DNA from 3 places in the Bartonella sp. LJL80 genome. Region 2 is predicted to be linked to each of the others. Evidence: predicted binding sites of a transcription regulator. Region 2 holds the regulator's gene; each other region holds the start of a gene.

Region 1 (7,132 bases), 190 kb from region 2:
AAGGGATGGCGTAAGATGAACCGGAAACACCTGAGTTTACGGTTACATTATTATTGGACGGAGAGGTAACACTTGGCAATAAACTCTGCGCGCCACTATTATCTGCCGCGGGATCGCTTGTTAATTCAGAGCCATTGCCAGTGAAAATAATTTCTTCAGCATATGCAAAAGAACCGATCGTTGCCAACGAAGCGACCGTGCCTGATACTAATTTGAGTAAATGCAGTGCCGCAATTCGGTGATATTCCACACGTTTCGGGAAAAATTCTGCTACAGGACGTAGCGAATGCGAAAATTTCAAAGTGCGCACCGACAAGATGCGTTCTTCGCGGAAAGTATTTTTCATTAGACTACAGGCCGTTTCGGTTCGTGCTTACGACAAAGAGAAAAATCAACCCACCGCTTTAATTCAACGTAGAGCCATAGACTTAAAAAATGGCTAAATTATAACGACTGTTTTTTTATTAGCTCGTAAATGTAATGATGAAGCCACGCCGGCGAACAGGTCACTATTCGATCGAGTTATATCGGGGATCAAATCTTGTTAGGCTCTTTTGATACTTAGCCCTAAAATGGCCCGAACCTTCCCGTATGTGGGTTAAGCGGGCTAATTCCAGATTGAACCAGATAAACCACTTATCACACAACGTATATCCGATTCAAACTGCTACTGAGCCAGGATTGATCCAAAGAAAATTTGAATCTATCCAGAGATAGATATCAAACAGTTTCAGCCCTAAATATCAAGATCGTGCGCGAACACCGCATTTTCTTGAATGAAACGGAAACGAGCTTCTGGTTTGGTTCCCATAAGATCGTCGACAACCTCTTTTGTGAGTTGGTTGTCCAGGACATCAATATCGACGCGCAACAAGGTACGTTTCTTCGGATCCATCGTCGTTTCTTTCAATTGATCCGCGCGCATCTCTCCCAATCCTTTGAAACGTCCGATCTCTATTTTTCCACGTCCGGTAAATTTGGTTTTCAATAACTCATCTTTATGCGCATCATCGCGGGCATAAGCGACATTCCCGCCCTGCGCGATACGATAAAGCGGCGGCACGGCTAGATATAGATGTCCTTCGCGAATAAGGTCAGGCATTTCCTGATAGAAAAATGTAATCAGCAAAGACGCAATGTGGGCGCCGTCGACATCTGCATCCGTCATGATGATGATACGATCATAGCGTAAATCATCTTGCCGGTATTTGGATCGTGTTCCACAGCCAAGTGCTTGCACTAAATCGGCAATTGTTTGGTTGGCGACCAGCTTATCACGGCCAGCACTTGCAACGTTTAGAATCTTCCCGCGGAGAGGCAAAATTGCCTGTGTGGCACGATTGCGCGCCTGTTTTGCAGAACCACCAGCTGAATCACCTTCCACGATAAACAATTCCGCTCCAGCGGCGGCATTTTGGGTGCAGTCGGCTAATTTTCCCGGCAAACGGAGTTTTCTCACCGCTGATTTCCGGCTCACTTCTTTTTCTTGTCGCCGCTTGAGCCGCTCTTCAGCCCGTTCTACAACCCAATCGAGTAGCTTTGTTGCTTCCTGAGGCGCATTTGCAAGCCAATGGTCAAATGGATCACGAATAGCATTTTCCACTATCCGTTGGGCTTCAACAGTGGCGAGACGGTCTTTTGTCTGCCCGACAAATTCGGGTTCACGTATGAAGACTGAAAGCATCGCCGCAGCTGAAATCATAACGTCATCCGTCGTGATAACAGAAGCCCTTTTATTTCCGGTCAGCTCAGCATAGGCCTTTAAACCACGGAGCAATGCCTGCCTTAAACCCGCTTCATGAGTTCCACCTTCACCAGTGGGAATCGTATTGCAATAAGAATGTACGAAACCATCGCCGCCATACCAAGCAACAGACCACTCGACAGATCCGTGGCCGCCGCGCTGCTCTGTTTTTCCAGCAAATATCTCGTTTGTAACGCGATAATCACCCCCAAGAGAAGTTTCTAGGTAGTCCTTCAAACCACCAGGGAAATGAAAAACAGCTTTTTCAGGAACATCTTTTGCTCCATTCAGCTTTTCAGGAGCGCAGCTCCATCTGATTTCAACGCCGCCAAAAAGATAGGCCTTCGAACGCGCCATCTTATAGATGCGTTCGGGCTCAAAAGCAGCTTTATTGCCAAAAATCTCCGCATCCGGATGGAACCGCACACGCGTACCACGACGATTGTGAACATCTCCCAAATCTTGAAGTGGTGTTTGGGGAACGCCACGAGAAAAACATTGTTTGTAGAGCTTTTTACCACGCGCTACCTCGACTTCCATGTCATCGGATAACGCATTTACGACTGAAATACCGACACCATGAAGGCCGCCCGATGTTTCATACGCTTTACCGTCGAATTTTCCGCCAGAATGAAGTTCGGTCATAATCACTTCAAGCGTAGACTTGTCAGGCATTTGAGGATGGTTTTCTACCGGGATACCACGACCGTTATCGGTAACTGTGAGATAGCCTTCAGCATCAAGGGAAACATCGATGAAATTAGCATAGCCCGCCACAGCTTCATCCATAGCATTATCGATCACTTCAGCAAAAAGATGATGCAATGCTTTGCTGTCTGTGCCACCGATATACATCCCCGGGCGAAGACGGACAGGTTCCAAACCTTCTAAAACGCGAATGGAAGATGCCCCGTAACTATCTTCTGCAGCAATTTCAGCCTTTAGAGCTCTTGGTTGCGACATCTGAGGTTCACTGGCGGCCGATTGCACTTTCGGCTCCGTTTTTTCAGTTTCCTTTGCTTTTTGCACATTGCCAAACATGTCAAAAAGATCGTTGTCATTGTCATCCATGGGAGCTTATATCTATCTTCTGGCTTACTTTAAAATTCAACACGAATCATAGCCTAATTTATACATTTTTCAGCAAAAAACGACAACGTTCCTGTTCTGTTCACAAGGCTTTTCTTTCGGCGCATTTCGTGCGAAGAAGTGCAATATAGCACACCATCCGGATTTTCTATGACTAAAATAGCAATTATCAGTCCTGTATATAACGAAGGAAGCAGTATCAACTCTTTTATCAAAAGGGTTGATGAAGTTTTTGCACGTTCGTCATATGAGGTTCGCATTGTTTTGGTTGACGATGGCTCAGTCGATGACAGCTGGTTCCATTTAAAAAATGCAATTGCAAGCGACTGCGAGATCACTAGTATTCGATTAGCAAAAAACTTCGGCAAAGAAGCTGCTATTGCTGCCGGATTGTCGGTAGCGGATGCCGATGTGGTAATAACTATCGACAGTGATTTGCAACACCCTCCAGAGCTTATCCTCGAAATGCTGAAAAAATGGGAAGAGGGGGCCGAGATCGTTGTTGCTGTTAAGGAAGAACGCCAGGAAGAGTCTTTTTTCAGTCGGTTGGCCGCTCAATCCTTTTATCGAATTTTCCGTTGGATTACGGAAAATGATATTCAGGGTTCGAGTGATTTCATTCTTCTCGACCGAAAAGTTGTAAAAGCACTACGCGCGCTCCCCGAAAAATTATTTTTCTATCGTGGTGTCGTTCACTGGTTGGGCTATAAACAAACCAGCGTATCGTTCACCCCGGCAAATCGGTTAGTCGGTGTTAGCGGTTGGTCGTTCTGGAAGAAAGTGAGATTGGCGATCGATTCTCTGACTGGTTTTTCAGCAAAACCGCTTATGTTAATTTGGGCGCTCACACTCGTTTTCATAATTTTCGCTGCACTGGTGGGCGGCGACGCGGTCATCTCTAAGTTCTTAGGCAAGGCGGTGAGCGGCTTTTCAACGCTTATTCTGGTTGTTCTTATTACCGGGATCGCAATTTTGTCGTCTTTTTGTTTACTGACGGTCTATGTCCGACAAATTTTTTATGAAGTAAAGGCACGACCACGATATTTCATAAGTGAGAAAAGTGGCGTTGGTGACGAGGAAACACAGAGTATTGAGGAAAAAGCAAGTTGACATTGCATTGCCTTTTTCATGCTGATGACTTCTCACTAAATGAATCTTGCTCAAATGGCATTATAAAAGCGATGTCCAAAGGGCGGCTGCAGGCTACAAGTATCGTTGCAGGCGGAGCAGACCAAAGCAATTATGATCAACTTAAAAGTGTCGATCCTCTTTATGTGAATGTGCATCTCAATCTTTTAGAGGGAAGGGCGCTCCACACCGGTGGCAATTTGGTTGACATAGCGACCAGTGATGGTTTTTTTCATCTTACACTCGGTCAACTTCTATTAAAGCTCTCAAATCCGCTCAAGCGGGACCTATTGCTTTCTTGGATATTTGACGAATTTTGCAAGCAAATAGACTATGTTCACGCAATTTTCCCGGAGAAACAAATTCGGCTCGATGGGCATCTCCATATTCACGTTTTACCAGCTCTTCGACCGGTTATAAGAGCGCTCATCGAAAAATATCCCATTGCTTACATACGAACGCCGTCAGAGAAATATTACCGAACGAACCGTAACTATTTTTCAAAGCTCAAAGGAAACGCTCGGCGATCTTTGTTGTCTCATTGGGCAAAGGGGATGCAGCAAATCTTGCGTCGATACAATGTCGGCACAGCTGATTATTTCCTTGGTAGTACTTCAAGTTGTGATCTTACGCTCGCAGATATTGACAATGGTTTGGCGAAAATTAAAAAACTTGCGGGTAAAAAAGACGTATTGGTGGAGGTGATGACGCATCCCATTGTCAAATCCTTAGATGCAGATCGGTTTTATAAAGATAGTCGTTACATCAGTGCACATATAACTGATGAACGCTGCAATGAATTGGATGCTTTAATTTCAGAGGCTTTGGTGGACATTCTTTTGAAAAATGATGCCGTTTTCTTTACGTCTGACAGTCGAATAATGGCTATTCGCGACTAAAATCGAATAGAAGGCAATCTTCGAAAAACGAAAGTTCATTTTTTGAAAAAAAAGAAGTGGCTTGTTGCATAGTTTAAAAACAATCCAGAACACGAACCTACCGCAACAGCAAATAACAACACAATAGGCGTTGTCGGGGTGAAATTCTTGAGAATGAGCATACTGGTGAAATAATTAACACTGCCACCGATTGCGGCCAGTGCAATGTAAGTGCTCCAACCTTTCATTTTGCGCAAATGGGCATCTCGTCCTTTAAACGAAATGCGACTGTTGAATATCCATGTAAATGTTGCCGCAACAGCAAAAGCCAGAGCCCTAGCAACCCAAAGGTTTAATCCGAGCGCGCTGAAAATCCATAACATGACAAAATCAATAACAAATGCAATGCTACCTGAAATGGCAAACCATATAAAAGATCGATAACGTTTGTAGACGCTCATTGTTGATTTCTGTTTCGTCTGCGTCATTTCAGTCTTCGTCATCACGACCGATACCGTTGTATTCAGTCAAACACATTTCACGACGACCAACCCAAATAAACAGATGGTCTCCAATATCATATATAGAAAAATAGGGGCGTTTAGTATCTGGTTTCATTTGTGTGGAACATAATTGTCCAACGGTTTTTCGAACATCAATATGTGTCTCCGCCCAAATGACGTTGTCATAGCCAAATTGTTTCAACCGCAACCACAACGTCCAATCTGCTACACGGGGAAGCATATGGCGCAAAAGACGCATTCGTTCGGATGTTGTATCCACAAAAGGTGCAACCCCAAATTTGCCCAGGATGAACGCTGGTTTGTCGATAGGATATTTTTCCAAGGAGGTTGCCAATTGTTGAACCAGATATTGATCACGTTTATTCTGATTGCGAATGGCATTATTGGCAATGTAGCTAAAAGCTAGAGGACAAATCAAAATTAGAATTATGATGAACCATGTAATCCGTGTCGTTGCGATGCGCTGTAAATCGAGTACAAGAGATGACCTTTGTAGGCGTGTTGAAAAGCGCAATGTCAAAAAAACAATGACGACAGAGAAGAAAATTGACGATGCCATGAGGCGCGGTGCGATCCGCCCGTTTCCAACTACTCCATAGAGAACACCTAGAGATAGAGGTAAGATTAGAATAAACGTGAAAGAGACGATTGCTGCACGTAAGAAGCGATGAGAGAACTGAGCGTCTTTATAAAAACGTAATTGGATCTCGAGAAGTCCGACCAATATCGCTAGTCCATACAATGACTTTCCAGTCGATGATAAAAAACCGAAATACCGCGAATACACGTTTTCCAACATAACCGAATAATAATAAAGAATATTTCGGTCACCCATAAAAACCAAGGCGCTTTTCTGCTCGGCGAATTTCTGAATAAATAATTTAGCGAATAGATAATATAATACGCAGATGACGACTGCTAGAATCAGGCCTTTAAGTAAGTATCTTCCTGATTCCTGCAAGCTATCGCCACGGTAAAGACGGTAAAGTACCTCTATGATCATAAGGGTCGTAAAAACATTGATGAATGACTGATAAAAACCCATCGCGATAAAGCAGAATAATGCTGCGCGGATTTTTGCAGTCGGAAAATACGCCCATGCCATTAAACCACAAGCCAACCCAGCTGCCATGATTACGCAATCGAAGCGATAAAGCATAGATGCTAGCAAAAATGGATTAAATAAGAAAGTAATCAAAAGCGTTGCAGTCGTACAATTAAATGGCAGCTTTCGAACCTGTAAGGCGCGACAAGTTGCCGTGACGATCAATACCAATGCTACGACGAGAAAAAGCGGCGATGAGTCTGGAAGCCATTGCCAATCAGCTGAAATGATATGGGCCAATATGTCGGCGAATGGTCGTCCGAGCGGTGACCACCCCGGTTGTTGTTCTACCACCCGGAAATAATCATCGCGATAATAATCATTACTTATAATGAGCGGAAAATAGAATACCAAGATCGATAATATTGCAGTGATATAGAATTTTTGATTATTATCTAATTTTGCATCAACCATCATCTTCAACTTGCTTCTAGATTATCTTTGTGGGCCCAAAAATATCTTCAAATGCAAGTTTAAGTGCAATGTCAAGATCATTCATCGTTACTGGAAGCCCCAAGTCGACGAGGCTTGTCACACCATGATCGGCGATTCCGCAAGGTACGATACCGGAATAATGCGATAGATCCGGTTCAACATTGATTGCGATCCCGTGAAAACTTACCCATTTGCGTAAACGGATACCGATTGCAGCTACTTTATCCTC
Region 2 (7,132 bases):
GTAATCCGCAATTCAATATAATTGTTCGGACACCGGTTGCCACAGCTCTCTATGTTCTAAATCATAAACGTCAAGTTTTGGGCGATTTGGAACTGCGTTTTGGTCTCACTATCAGTATCGAAGCTGATGATGCCGTTGGTGCACAACATCTAGCGATCTACAAAGGCACACCTGCTGAAGGGACGCCTATGGCACCGCCTCCACTTCCTCCCGTAGAAGAGGAACCGGAAGAAGAAACAATCGAAACGGTAGTCGATGAGATTGAAGAAGAAAGCCCAGCTGATAATAGCCAGCGCCGTCGCAGACGCCGTCGTGGAAAGCGCAGTGATCGGGACGACGATCAAAATCAGCGTGTAAACGCAACTGACGACGATCAGGGTGACGAAGATAGCCGACGCCGCAGAAGGCGTGGACGTCGGGGCGGCAGACGCAATCGCGATAGCGATTTCGATCGTCGTCGCATTCCTTACGCTGAACCTGTTGGTGAGTTTGCCGAACAAGCACTTGCAGAAATCAAGGCCGCACGTCGTCAACGCCGCGTTCCTGCTGCGGAGCCGGTTGGTTTTACTGGCAATGAAAATCCGAATAATGCCGTTAATCCTGTTGTTGCGGAACAGACAAGACAAGAAGAGACACAAACGGAATCGGTAAAACCCCAAGCACGTAGACAACGGAAAAAACGTGGAGAAAATAGTAAGGTTTCGTCCGCTGAAATTGATAGCAACGAAAAGAGTGATGACGTTGTTGCCGAATCAGTCGTTGAAAATGCCGAAACGGTAAAGCCAGTTCGCAAACGTGGACGAAAGCCTAAAGCGGAAAAACTGCCCGAAGCTGAAAGCATGAACGCAATCGCTTCTTCATCTATTACCGAAACTGAAAAGCCTGAAGCATCAGTGACAGCAGAAGAAAAGAAACCTGTCAAACGTACGCGTAAAAAAGCGGTGAAGGCGGAAGCGGTAGAAATAGCTGAAGAAGTTCAGATATCAAGCCCAAAAGAAGAGGTTATTGAGCCAAAACCCAGCCGTTCACGTCGTAAGGTGGTTACGAATACCGAACCTTCTGAGCCGGTTTTAACGTCCTCTGAAACCATAGAAGAGGAAAAGCCTAAGCGGGCTGGTTGGTGGCAACGAAAAGGCTTTTTCTAAGTTACTCGCAAACAACATTAAAATTTAAATTACAATTTACTGCCGTCGTGTAAAAAAAACATTTCCACGGCGGCATTTGTTTGGAACATACAATGCCGAATTTAGCGGCATTCCACGCTATCTTGATGGCCTGATCTCATAAATAGATAAGGCGAAAGAAATGGCGCTCACTTTGCGTGAAATTGAAACACAGTTAGCATCTGGTTTTGAAGCGCTTTCCCTTGACGAGCGCATGCTGAAGATTGAAAGCTTGGCAGGCTCTCAGGCCGTACTGACGACAAGCTTCGGCATTGAGGACCAACTCTTGACGCACCTCATTTCAAATCTTGGCCTCAATATTTGCCTTGTAACGCTGGATACTGGCAGATTATTCCCTGAGACTTATACACTTTGGCAGAAAACCGAAGAAAAATATGGCTGTCGCATTGCTGTTAAGTTTCCCGATCAAAATGACATAGAAGCACTCGTCGCTGATCAGGGGATCAACGGATTTTATTATGCATCCGAAATGCGCAAGAACTGCTGCAACATAAGAAAAGTTAAGCCGTTAAAACATGTTTTATCGGGTGCAAAGGTTTGGGTAACCGGATTACGCCGCGATCAGTCTGAGATAAGGAACGCATCGGATTTTGTCTCCTTCGATGCAGAGCACAATCTTATAAAAATCAATCCGCTCTTTGATTGGAAAAGGGATGATATCAAGCGATATACAGATGCACATACCATTCCCGTCAATACACTTCATCAAAAAGGCTTTTTATCCATAGGTTGTGCGCCCTGCACACGTGCGGTTGAAACTGGAGAGCTTGAGCGTGCGGGTCGCTGGTGGTGGGAGAGTGAAAGCCAGAAGGAATGTGGTTTGCATGTGAAACATGGACCAAACAGTGTCATCGATCACACGAAGACACTTCCTCGTAATTCTGGAGCGCAACGATGACGTCGAAGCCGCACCTTCTGAGGCTTGAAGCGGAATCGATTTTCATTTTACGTGAAGTTGTCGCGACGGCAGAAAATCCGGTAATGCTCTACTCGATTGGCAAAGATTCAGCGGTTATGCTGCATCTCGCGATGAAGGCATTTGCTCCTGGAAAGCCCCCCTTCCCTCTACTTCATGTCGACACGGGTTGGAAATTCAAGGAAATGATAGCTTTTCGAGACAGGGAGATCGAAAGGCTTGGATTGAACCTTATCATACACAGAAACGAAGAAGGTATCGCACAGAATATCAATCCTTTTGATTCCGGTTCCCGTATGCATACTGACATTATGAAAACTGCGGCGCTGAAACAGGCACTTGATAAATACTGTTTCGATGCGGCCTTTGGCGGAGCGCGTCGTGACGAAGAAAAAAGTCGCGCTAAAGAGCGTTTTTTTTCGTTACGTTCCAAAGAGCATCGGTGGGATCCAAAGTTTCAGCGACCCGAGCCTTGGAATCTTTTCAATACGAGGAAAAACCCAGGAGAGAGCTTTCGCGTCTTCCCTCTATCAAACTGGACTGAAAGTGACATCTGGGAATATATCGAAAGTGAGAAAATTCCTGTTGTACCGCTTTATTTTGCAGCCATTCGGCCAATTGTTGAGCGTGAGGGAATGCTAATCATGCGTGATGATGAACGTATGATTCTCAGACCGGGCGAACAACTTCAATCATTGAGCGTACGCTTCCGAACGTTAGGTTGTTATCCTTTAACCGGTGCAGTGAAATCCTTCGCATCCGATCTCCCCTCAATTCGCGCGGAGATGCTGCTTTCCCGTATATCTGAAAGGCAAGGAAGGGCCATTGACAAGGATGGCGGAGCTTCGATGGAAGAGAAAAAACAAGAAGGTTATTTCTGATGAGCTTGGCAATGCAACCCGCAAGTCTATCCGCAGCGCCCGATGAAGACAATGGACCTATAGAACAGGAGAACACTCTGTTACGTTTCTTAACATGTGGGTCTGTCGATGATGGTAAGTCAACGCTAATAGGCCGTCTTCTTTATGACACTGGCTCCATCTATGACGACCAACAAGCGAGCCTCGAGAGCGATTCAAAGAAATTTGGTACAACGGGGGACGATATTGATTTTGCATTGTTGGTAGACGGTCTGGCTGCAGAGCGCGAGCAAGGTATCACAATAGATGTCGCTTATCGTTATTTTTCATCGACAAAGCGTTCCTATATCATTGCAGATACGCCGGGACATGAACAATATACACGCAATATGGCCACGGGTGCCTCTCAAGCCGATCTTGCAATCATTCTAATCGATGCACGTAAGGGCGTCCTTCCGCAAACGCGCCGCCACGCCTTCATCACATCATTGGTGGGGATACGCTCCGTGATTGTTGCCGTTAACAAAATGGACCTCGTGAGCTACGACGAAATTCGGTTCAAAAGCATCGTTGACGAATTTTCAACGCTCCTACCCGCCCTATCTTTTGAGCAGATCGTATTCATCCCGTTAAGTGCGAAACTGGGAGACAATTTAGCAAATAAATCAGAAAATTTAAGCTGGTATGACGGATTAACACTGCTCGACTATCTTGATACCGTTTCGATAAAAAATAATGATACGACCAACAAGCCATTTCGTTTGCCAGTCCAGTGGGTCAATCGACCCAATCTGGACTTCCGCGGCTTCAGCGGAACTATTGGAACCGGAAAGGTTAAAAGCGGACACGAAGTTATCTCCCTACCGAGTGGAGCGCGGTCAGTCATTAAAGATATATTCGGAAGCGATGGCAAAGTCACAGAAGCTGCCAGCGGCGATGCCGTAACTGTCACCTTAACAAGCGAGATAGATGTATCGCGTGGAGATGTTTTGGTATCTGCAACAGATACCATAAATGCCTCTCGGAGCTTTTGCACCGACATTTTATGGATGCGACCTATACAGCTTTCACTAAAAGACCGCTTTTTATTGCGTATAGGCACAGCTACAACGCCAATGAAAATAATTTCACTCGATTATAAAACTGATATCCATAGCTATCAAAAGATTTTTGACAGTACACTGACGATGAATGAAATCGGCAGGCTAACGATCAATACAGAAAAGCCTATAGTCGCATCAAATTATCAAGATGACAAAACCCTGGGCGCTTTCATACTGATTGATCCCTATACAAACGAAACCGTCGCGTTAGGAACAGTAGCTTCTGTAAACGACTTACCAGAAGCTAATGACAAGAAACTAAAAAATTCTGATAAGGCTATCGTCAAAGAAGCGATAGAGCTCTGGATTCATCCCTTGAGCAATCAAAACGTTACTTCAATACTGTTTGGTCGGCTTTTGGCAGCGATACTCTTCGGCCTTATCATTTACCATCTCACAACATCTTTTATTGGGACATTATTCGTCATCGCGCTTGATTTCGTGTTGCGCCCATTTGTCTACCAAATAGCGAACAGACCGGACAAAACGCGCGTGCAAGGACTGCAAGACGGAGCCGGCATCTAGGCCTGACGTTACCCTGTTGATAGTTACACGATAAACACACTTCTTCTCGTCTGAAAACACTTGTAGAACAATTAATGAACATATAGAGTATGTTCTGGTTTTGTTTCTATTTTGATTCGTTGATTGGAAGGCTGTATGCTTACGCGCAAACAATATGAACTTTTATTGTTCATCCACGACCGCCTTAAAGAAAGCGGCATCCCACCTTCATTTGACGAAATGAAAGAAGCTTTGGATCTATCTTCCAAATCCGGCATTCATCGATTGATAACTGCATTGGAAGAACGCGGTTTTATCCGTCGGCTTCCCAATCGTGCGCGTGCATTGGAAGTTGTCCGGCTTCCCGATACCATTGCTCCTGGCCTCACAACAACGCGTAAATTTTCGCCGAGTGTGATAGAAGGAACAAAAGGACAGACATTGAAAAATGTCATGCCGCAAACACCTTCTTCAGCAAATGATATGGCTGTTGCGAATGTCAATGTTCCTGTTATGGGGCGTATTGCAGCTGGTGTTCCGATCTCTGCAATTCAGCAACAGACCAATATGTTATCGCTTCCGCCGGATATGATTGGTGTTGGAGAACATTATGCGCTTGAAGTGAAAGGTGATTCTATGATTGAAGCCGGTATTTTTGACGGCGATACCGTGATCATCAAACGTGGAGATACCGCCAATCCGGGCGAGATCGTCGTAGCGCTTGTTGACGATGAAGAAGCAACATTGAAGCGCTATCGTCGTAAAGGAGCTTCGGTTGCCTTGGAAGCTGCAAATCCTGCATATGAAACGCGTATTTTCGGGCCAGATCGCATCAGGTTGCAGGGCCGGCTTGTCGGCCTTATCCGACGTTATTAAAAGGCTTTTGGAAACCGTTTATCGCAATTTAAAAGCTTTCACGTTGTTAGACGCGAAAGTTTAGGAGAGCGGTTTTCGGTAGCAAACTTAACAACTTCATGTTATTCGCGCTTTTGTTAAAAAGTCGAAAAACGAGCAATATACCGCATGTCATAAAATATCTGGTCTACTACCAAGGTTTGACTTAAGGTTTTTCGGCCAATTTATAATCTCGGCAATGGATACAAGGTTGTCCATCCATATTGTTTTTGGGAATAAGTATGTCTGCGCCACGTATTAGCTTTGTATCGCTTGGTTGTCCTAAAGCGCTTGTGGATTCTGAGCGTATAATAACAAGCTTGCGTGCTGAAGGGTATGAAATTGCTCGCAAGCATGAGGGAGCAGATCTTGTAATCGTAAATACTTGCGGCTTTCTGGATTCTGCCCGTGATGAGTCTCTTGCTAATATTGGCGATGCTATTAAGGAAAACGGTAAGGTCATTGTTACGGGATGCTTGGGTGCTGAGCCCGATGTCATACGCAAAGCGCATCCTAACGTTCTCGCTATTACGGGACCTCAAGCCTATGAAAGTGTTATGGAGGCTGTTCACGAGGCAGCGCCTCCGGCACATGACCCGTTTGTAGATCTCGTTCCCCCGCAAGGTATTCGCCTGACGCCTCGCCATTATGCCTACCTGAAGATTTCAGAAGGATGTTCTAATAGGTGTAGTTTTTGCATTATACCGGCTCTGCGTGGCGATTTAGTCTCGCGCCCTGCAGCCGATGTTTTGCGTGAAGCTGAAAAGCTCGTCAATGCTGGTGTTAAAGAGCTTCTGGTTATTTCTCAAGATACCAGTGCTTATGGCGTTGATCTGAAATATAGTGAAAGCCCGTGGAAAGATCGACAAGTTCGGGCAAAGTTCCTTGATCTATCGAAAGAGCTCGGTGACATGGGGATTTGGGTGCGAATGCATTACGTTTACCCCTACCCCCACGTGGATGATGTTATTGAGTTGATGGCGGAAGGAAAAATTCTACCCTATTTGGATATTCCCTTTCAACATGCTTCGTCAAACGTATTGAAACATATGAAGCGTCCAGCCCATTTGGAAAAAACAAGTCGGCGCATCGAAAAATGGCGCGAAATTTGTCCTGATTTAGCGTTACGATCAACCTTCATTGTCGGCTTTCCTGGGGAGACTGAAGAAGACTTTCAGATACTTCTGGACTGGTTGGCTGAAGCGAAAATCGAGCGTGCAGGTTGCTTCAAATATGAGCCAGTTCATGGCGCTGCCGCAAATGATCTAGGTCTTGATATGGTACCAGACGAAATCAAAGATAACCGTTGGCATCGTTTCATGGCGCAGCAGCAAAATATATCGGCTGGCCTCTTGAAAAAAAAGGTCGGCAAGCGATTGCAGGTTCTCATTGACGAAGCATCCGGTACATCTGGAAAAGGTCGAACCAAATATGACGCGCCTGAAATTGATGGCGTCGTTCACATCACATCGCGGCGTCCTTTGCGGGTAGGAGAGTTTGTTACTGTTCGCGTCGAAAATTCAGATGCTTATGATCTCTACGGCACAGCGGTTTAAATTTAATCAGGTTTACGCCTGATAAACCGGTGACTTTGTTTGCTCTACCCTTGACGTTTGCGGCGAATGTCGCAAATCTTAGCTATTAACATCGCGGATTTAGGGAATATGACAG
Region 3 (7,132 bases), on a different contig from region 2:
GCTCGGAACGAAAAGAAAAGAGCGCCAAAACAGCTATCACCAAAGACCATATTCGCAATATAGCAGCCTTCCCCCTAGCTTTACCGATGATCGCTGGCCCCGGTTCTATATCGGCCACGATTTTGATGGCCAGCAAAAATCCGGGCTTCATTGGATCAATCGCTTCAACCGTTGTCATTTTAGGTGCTATGATTGCCTGTTATGCCTTTATGATGCTGGCACATCCCATTGACAGATTTCTCGGGGACACTGGACGAACCATTGTCACAAGGCTTTTCGGCGTATTGTTGGCCGCGTTGGCTGTGCAATTTGTTGCCAACGGTATCATTACACTCTTTAAGCTATCCTAAAACAGGTGGATTAAAAGCTGTAAAGGCGGACGACTATCGTAGAAGTCAGAGGCTGCAAGCCGGGCTTTATCAGCGTCAACTCAACTTCTACTGCGCGGCAGGACAGGTTTCAGCAACTTTATCCAGAAAAATGGCTGCATCAATTTTCAAGCGGCTTTCAGCAGCCATATAGCTGAACTTTCCACATAATTGACCTCGACAATCAAACAATCGCAAATCGTAGTCGCCGTCTGGACATTCAGACTTGAAAGAAACATCGTCTCCAATGAGCATCGGCCGGGTCTTACACTGTTTTTCTTGGGCCGCAGGAAGTCCGATATTGGCTGCCCGTTTCATATCACTTTTCGAATAGCACCGCATAAAAGATTGCTCTTTGGCCGTAACCTTGCCGCTGATACGCGGTTCAATCCATGTAATACGCCAGTAACCGGCGCTAACACGGTTGGCAATTTCGCGTTGATTCTCTTCGCTGCTACCGGGCCCGACAGTCACAGAACCGCCAAAATATTCAAACGTCGCCTGCCCATAAGCAAGCGAGCCTAAGCATTGGACACCTATCACTCCTAAAAAAGATAAGAAAATCCTTAAGTGAAGCGCTTTTAGAACCTTCATCACTCACCACACTGGCCGACATAAGTTGCAACGACAGAACTTTGCGCTTGAATTCCATAGCGCGTATCATCTGAACTTGAACCATAGTCCAAGTCCCCCTCCAAGCGTCCGGGAGACACCGCATACATTTCAAACTGATAATGTCCTCCGATGTCGGCGCCTTCATCGCAATTGGCCCAAACCAGAAGACTGTCATCGGTAATGCGATATTCCTTAAGTTTACAACGGCCTATTCTTGGCTCAAAGTCGAAGAAAACAGCTGCTTCATCCGCGGATTTTTGCAAACAGATACGGCTCGTTTGCGTTATAGGTCTGACGCCGTCATTGCTATAGTGGAGACTGGTTACGGCAAAGTCCCAAGCACCAAGTGGTTTCCTGTCCTGCGACTGCGCTGTCAGGCTTGAAATTCCGACGACCACAAAAACTATGGCTAAAAGACGCCAGCTCATCGCATACCCAATGCACTATGTCGCCCAATCCACGCACCGATAATCTGTAAGTCGAGATAAGTCATACCTTTTTCTGACATCACCTTGTCAGATTCAGCACGGGTCATTTCTTTGGCAAAGTCCATCTTGCGACCGTAGAAATTCATCAAAGCCGCATATTCCTGAATTGTCATGGGGGCATCTTCATAAAGCGGCCCGTCATTGAGTACGGACTGAACGTAGTCTTTTGCGTACTTACCGTAAGATAGGCTGTCTTTCTCGGCATCCATGAAAAAATAGGCTCCGTAAAGATTGATGAGCGTGAAACTTGCATCATCTTTCATACGCTTGCCGAACTCGACATTGGCATGATCACGTTGAGCTTCGGAAAACCCATAAACCTTTTTCAGCGACGCCTCATCATCAATGTTTACATCACGATAAAACGCGTCATATGCCATTTGCGCAAATATAATGAATTCTACGCCATCTACTGGCTCAAGAAGCTTCCTATCAAATGTAGGGGACTTCTTGACCAGAGGAGGCGGGATTTCCGCCGCAGACTGCATAGCGGTCTGCGGTATGTTACTGGCAACTGCGAATTGCAAAAACAGCAATGTGCATAGAAAACAACCAACTGTAAGGACAGTTTTTTTCATCTTTTTCCCCGCTTAAAATGGCATTTAGCTTAGAATGGCACTTCATCGTCAAGTTCGCGTGAGAAATTTCCACCGGATGACTGGTTTCCACCGCCAAAACCACCGCTCTGATCGTTTCCAGAGAAGCCGCCAGAACCGCCGCCATACCCACCGGATTGATCGCTGACCTGCGAGCGACCGCCGCCACCTTCGCCGCGGCCATCAAGCATTTGCAACTCACCACGGAATTTTTGCAATACGATTTCTGTCGTATAACGATCATTTCCGTTCTGGTCTTGCCATTTGCGTGTTTGCAATTGGCCCTCAATATAGACCTTTGCGCCTTTTTTCACATATTGCTCGACAACTTTAACCAGATTGTCGTTAAAAATAACAACGCTATGCCACTCTGTGCGCTCGCGACGCTCCCCCGTATTGCGATCACGCCAGCTTTCTGATGTCGCAATGCGCAGGCTTGCCACTTGATCGCCCGAATTCATCCGGCGGATTTCCGGATCCGCCCCCAAATTGCCGATCAAGATAACTTTATTAACACTGCCTGCCATTATTCAAACTCCAAAACACGCGACCGCGCAGTCGCTGATAAAATTATGCCTACAATACAGATTTTTCACAATGCGCGCATAAAAAGCGCTCCCTTGCGCCGGTCTTTCCACAGAACTTCTGCCGTGCAGCGATGTTGACCTTTCATCAAGCCATTGCAATTTATAGCGATGTCTCCTATTTGAAAGCAAGTGTTCCATTTTTGTTCCATTCCCACAAGGCCGGATATGTCTGATCAAAAGTTTATTTCTATACGCGGCGCGCGCGAGCATAACCTCAAAAACATCGATCTCGACCTTCCGCGTGACAAGTTAATTGTCATGACCGGTCTATCTGGGTCTGGCAAGTCGTCGCTGGCATTCGATACGATCTATGCAGAGGGACAGCGCCGTTATGTCGAGAGCCTTTCGGCCTATGCACGCCAGTTTCTCGAGATGATGCAAAAGCCTGATGTCGACCAGATCGACGGGCTTTCTCCGGCCATATCCATTGAACAAAAAACCACCAGTCGTAATCCTCGTTCAACCGTAGGCACGGTGACCGAGATCCACGACTATATGCGACTTTTATTTGCGCGCGTCGGCGTACCTTATTCGCCGGCGACCGGTCTGCCGATTGAAAGCCAAACAGTCAGTCAGATGGTCGACCGCGTGATGGCGCTGCCTGAAGGTACACGTCTGTTTATCATGGCACCGCTGGCACGCGGACGTAAGGGCGAATATAAAAAGGAAATGGCGGAGCTTCTTAAAAAAGGCTTCCAACGAGTGAAAGTCGACGGTGTCTTCTATGAAATCGCTGACGTGCCTGCATTGGACAAGAAATATAAGCACGACATAGACGTTGTTGTTGATCGTGTGGTCGTGCGTGACGACCTTGCCACCCGCTTGGCCGATAGTCTTGAAACCAGCCTGCGTTTGGCCGACGGACTGGCTATTGCCGAAATGGCAGATAAACCACTGCCGGCGAGTGCGACCGCAGGTGGCTCTGCCAATAAGTCGAAGAATGAAACGCACGAAAGCTTGGTGTTTTCAGAAAAATTTGCTTGTCCGGTTTCAGGTTTCACTATTCCCGAAATCGAACCCCGTTTATTTTCGTTTAACAATCCTTTTGGCGCATGTCCCACTTGTGATGGGCTTGGCACTCAACAGGCAATCGATCCATCAATGGTTGTTCCGGACGAGAGTGCAACATTGAAGGGCGGTGCCATCGCACCCTGGGCAAAATCATCCTCGCCCTACTACAATCAAACGTTGGAAGCGTTGGGCAAAGCTTTCAATTTTAAATTGACCGATAAATGGAACGCGCTTTCCGATGAAGCACGCCATGCCATTCTCTATGGTACGGGTAAAAAGGAAGTCACCTTTACATATAATGACGGCTTGCGCTCATATTCTGCGACGAAAAGCTTTGAAGGCGTCATTCCCAACATGGAACGTCGTTGGAAAGAGACGGATTCCGCCTGGTCTCGGGAAGAAATTGAACGCTACATGTCATCGTCGCCCTGCCCGGCTTGCAACGGCTATCGTTTAAAGCCGGAAGCCTTAGCCGTAAAGATAGACAAGCTGCATATTGGTCAAGTCTCGGAAATGTCGATCTCCAAGGCTGATCAATGGTTTATGCAAATAGATAAAAGCTTTACCGAAAAGCAGCGTGATATTGCCGCTCGTATTCTGAAAGAAATCCGCGAACGTCTCAAGTTTCTCAATGATGTCGGGCTTGAATATCTTACCCTGTCGCGAAATTCTGGAACGCTATCTGGCGGTGAAAGCCAACGTATACGTTTGGCCTCGCAAATAGGATCGGGCTTGACCGGTGTCCTCTATGTTCTAGATGAACCGTCGATCGGCCTCCATCAACGCGATAATGCGCGCTTGCTTGAAACGTTGCACCACCTACGTGACTTGGGCAATACCGTGATCGTTGTCGAACATGATGAAGATGCTATCCGGACAGCGGATTATGTTGTGGATATCGGCCCTGCTGCCGGTGTCCATGGCGGACATGTGATCGCCCAGGGAACTCCGCGCGATGTCATGGATGACCCCGCCTCACTCACAGGTCAATATTTGTCGGGCAAGATGGAAGTCGCTGTTCCGTCTGAACGCAGAAAAATCTCCAAGTCACGCAAATTGAAGGTTGTAGGTGCACGTGGCAATAATCTGAAAAATGTCAGTGCCGATATACCTCTTGGCACATTTACCTGTGTCACGGGTGTTTCCGGCGGTGGCAAATCGACCTTCTTGATTGAAACACTATTCAAGGCCGCTTCTCGTCGCATCATGGGAAGTAGAGAACATCCAGCCGAGCACGATAAGATCGACGGCTTGGAATTCCTAGATAAGGTGATTGATATCGACCAATCACCGATAGGACGTACGCCGCGTTCCAATCCCGCAACCTACACGGGTGCCTTTACGCCCATCCGTGACTGGTTTGCCGGTTTACCTGAATCGAAGGCGCGTGGTTACCAACCTGGCCGCTTCTCGTTCAATGTGAAAGGTGGCCGTTGTGAAGCCTGTCAGGGCGACGGCGTCATCAAAATCGAGATGCACTTTCTACCGGATGTTTATGTGACATGTGATGTTTGCCATGGAAAACGTTATAATCGCGAAACGCTGGATGTAACCTTCAAAGGTAAATCCATAGCCGATGTTCTGGACATGACGGTGGAAGAGGCCGCTGAATTCTTTCAGGCCGTACCTGCCATTCGCGATAAGATGGATACATTGGTCAAAGTCGGGCTTGGTTATGTCAAAGTCGGGCAACAGGCTACAACGTTATCGGGTGGTGAAGCACAGCGTGTCAAGCTGGCCAAGGAGTTGTCACGCAAAGCGACCGGCAGAACGCTTTACATACTTGATGAACCGACGACAGGCCTCCACTTCCACGATGTGGCCAAGTTGCTAGAGGTTTTGCACGAATTGGTCGAACAAGGAAACACAGTAGCCGTTATCGAGCATAATCTTGAGGTGATCAAGACCGCTGACTGGATCATCGATCTGGGGCCGGAAGGTGGCGATGGCGGTGGCGAAATCGTTGCGGTGGGCCGGCCGGAAGATATCGTAAATGTCGAGCGCTCATATACGGGGCATTTCCTGAAAGAGCTTTTGGAGCGGCGACCACTGCAAAAATCCGCTTAAATTCAGAAGCCTCAGAGATAACTAAACGGCAGGAGTAATCCTGCCGTTGTTTATTTGATCATTCGCGAGGCTATAAGTGTCTAACAGGCTTGATAGAATCCCAATAATTTCGGCTTTTTAAACGATGGCGACCGCTTATATCATCACATTCTAAGTACTCGGTATTTTATTGACAACCACTTCCATTATCAATTGACATACGGGATAATGTGGCAGGCATTTCTCTCGCGATTAAATTGATCCTATATTTTCTCTTCTGCGCACATTATTCGCATCCTTGACATATCGATCAGCGAGTACACTATGAAAGTAGCGATATGCGATAGGAACAGTCGCATGTTATGGCGCACCCGACAGAATTCGAATCTGTGACCTCTGCCTTCGGAGGGCAGCGCTCTATCCAGCTGAGCTACGGGTGCGCAAGGCTGGTGAAAACCAGTGGTGGTCTTCTAACCGAACAAACGCCATGCATCAATCAAAAAAGATAGTTCCGTCTATTTATTCCTTTCCATGCACGAACAAGGAAAGTAGCGCTATCGTTTTTTACTCCCAAAATTTTAACAATTTTCGGCACTGCATTGACATAGGGTTGCTAAAGTTCATGGCTCTCTTTAGGCATAAAAACTTGGGCCGCAACATCACTTAAAATGTTGCGGCCCGTATTGTCATAAATAGCTATATCCGGTTTAGCGCGTCAGATCTTTTTTTGCAGCGTCGAGCTCTTTTTGTGCTTGCTCTAACTTTTCCTGACGTCGTTCGATTTTTTTCGTATCACCTTTTGCCTTTGCTTCAGCCAGATCGGACTGACGCTCAGCAACCTTGCGCTCTTTTTCAGCCACTTTAGCTTGGCGTTCTTTTAACAAGCCTTCATCGGTGCAATGGGCTTCCAACTCTCGAAGAGCTTTTTGCAAACCGGCAACACGATTCTTGTTCTCGTGGGTGCGGGCATATTCAATTTGGTCCGAAACTTCCTGTTTCTTGGCAGCACAACCGGTCAAATTGCTTTCTGCATATGCTTGCGTTCCTAAAATGGTCAAAAGACCTGCACATACGATGAGTTTTTTGTACATTGATACCTCTTAGCGATCTAAATATAAGTTTTAATATAATCCCCGAGCGATAGATCCGGTGGAATCACCTTTGACTTATATTATATCAAATTGAGACTTTTACGTGATGCAAGACTCGTCTCTTCACTCAGCCAATCCTAAACAAAACGGAAATGGCGTTTCCTTAGGAACTCAAAATAAGATAAAGACATTGCGACATACATTCCGGACATGACAACATGACAAGCACGATCAAGGATTTCCATTTCATTGCCGCTGAGACCGAGCAGGCACAAAAGGCCCGTAATAAGCTCGCCAAGATCTACGGCCAGGCGAATATTGAAAAAGCCG

What was found. The regulator LexA, encoded in region 2, represses DNA repair genes until DNA is damaged. The targets are predictions, from matches to a motif close to TGTTCNNNNTGTGTTCNG.
Region 1: the regulator LexA is predicted to act here: its motif matches at 2,902-2,919, upstream of parE (DNA topoisomerase IV subunit B).
Region 3: the regulator LexA is predicted to act here: its motif matches at 2,785-2,802, upstream of uvrA (excinuclease ABC subunit UvrA).

What each region holds. Positions count from the first base shown of each region.
Region 1 covers NZ_JBTXLM010000004.1:411,571-418,702, reverse strand. Annotated here, with positions in the region: gene ACYSNS_RS08730 (hypothetical protein) at 1-346, opposite strand, end outside; gene parE (DNA topoisomerase IV subunit B) at 737-2,815, opposite strand; gene ACYSNS_RS08720 (glycosyltransferase family 2 protein) at 2,984-3,943, shown strand; gene ACYSNS_RS08715 (ChbG/HpnK family deacetylase) at 3,940-4,860, shown strand; gene ACYSNS_RS08710 (GtrA family protein) at 4,896-5,300, opposite strand; gene ACYSNS_RS08705 (glucosyltransferase domain-containing protein) at 5,329-6,885, opposite strand; gene lipB (lipoyl(octanoyl) transferase LipB) at 6,899-7,132, opposite strand, start outside.
Region 2 covers NZ_JBTXLM010000004.1:220,036-227,167, reverse strand. Annotated here, with positions in the region: gene ACYSNS_RS07885 (Rne/Rng family ribonuclease) at 1-1,145, shown strand, start outside; gene ACYSNS_RS07880 (phosphoadenylyl-sulfate reductase) at 1,306-2,082, shown strand; gene cysD (sulfate adenylyltransferase subunit CysD) at 2,079-2,981, shown strand; gene cysN (sulfate adenylyltransferase subunit CysN) at 2,981-4,588, shown strand; gene lexA (transcriptional repressor LexA) at 4,724-5,443, shown strand; gene rimO (30S ribosomal protein S12 methylthiotransferase RimO) at 5,704-7,017, shown strand; gene ACYSNS_RS07855 (arginyltransferase) at 7,126-7,132, shown strand, end outside.
Region 3 covers NZ_JBTXLM010000009.1:75,855-82,986, forward strand. Annotated here, with positions in the region: gene ACYSNS_RS12755 (MarC family protein) at 1-350, shown strand, start outside; gene ACYSNS_RS12760 (hypothetical protein) at 438-962, opposite strand; gene ACYSNS_RS12765 (hypothetical protein) at 962-1,411, opposite strand; gene ACYSNS_RS12770 (hypothetical protein) at 1,408-2,049, opposite strand; gene ACYSNS_RS12775 (single-stranded DNA-binding protein) at 2,079-2,594, opposite strand; gene uvrA (excinuclease ABC subunit UvrA) at 2,820-5,732, shown strand; tRNA gene ACYSNS_RS12785 (tRNA-Arg) at 6,075-6,151, opposite strand; gene ACYSNS_RS12790 (DUF1090 domain-containing protein) at 6,419-6,802, opposite strand; gene ACYSNS_RS12795 (NAD kinase) at 7,021-7,132, shown strand, end outside.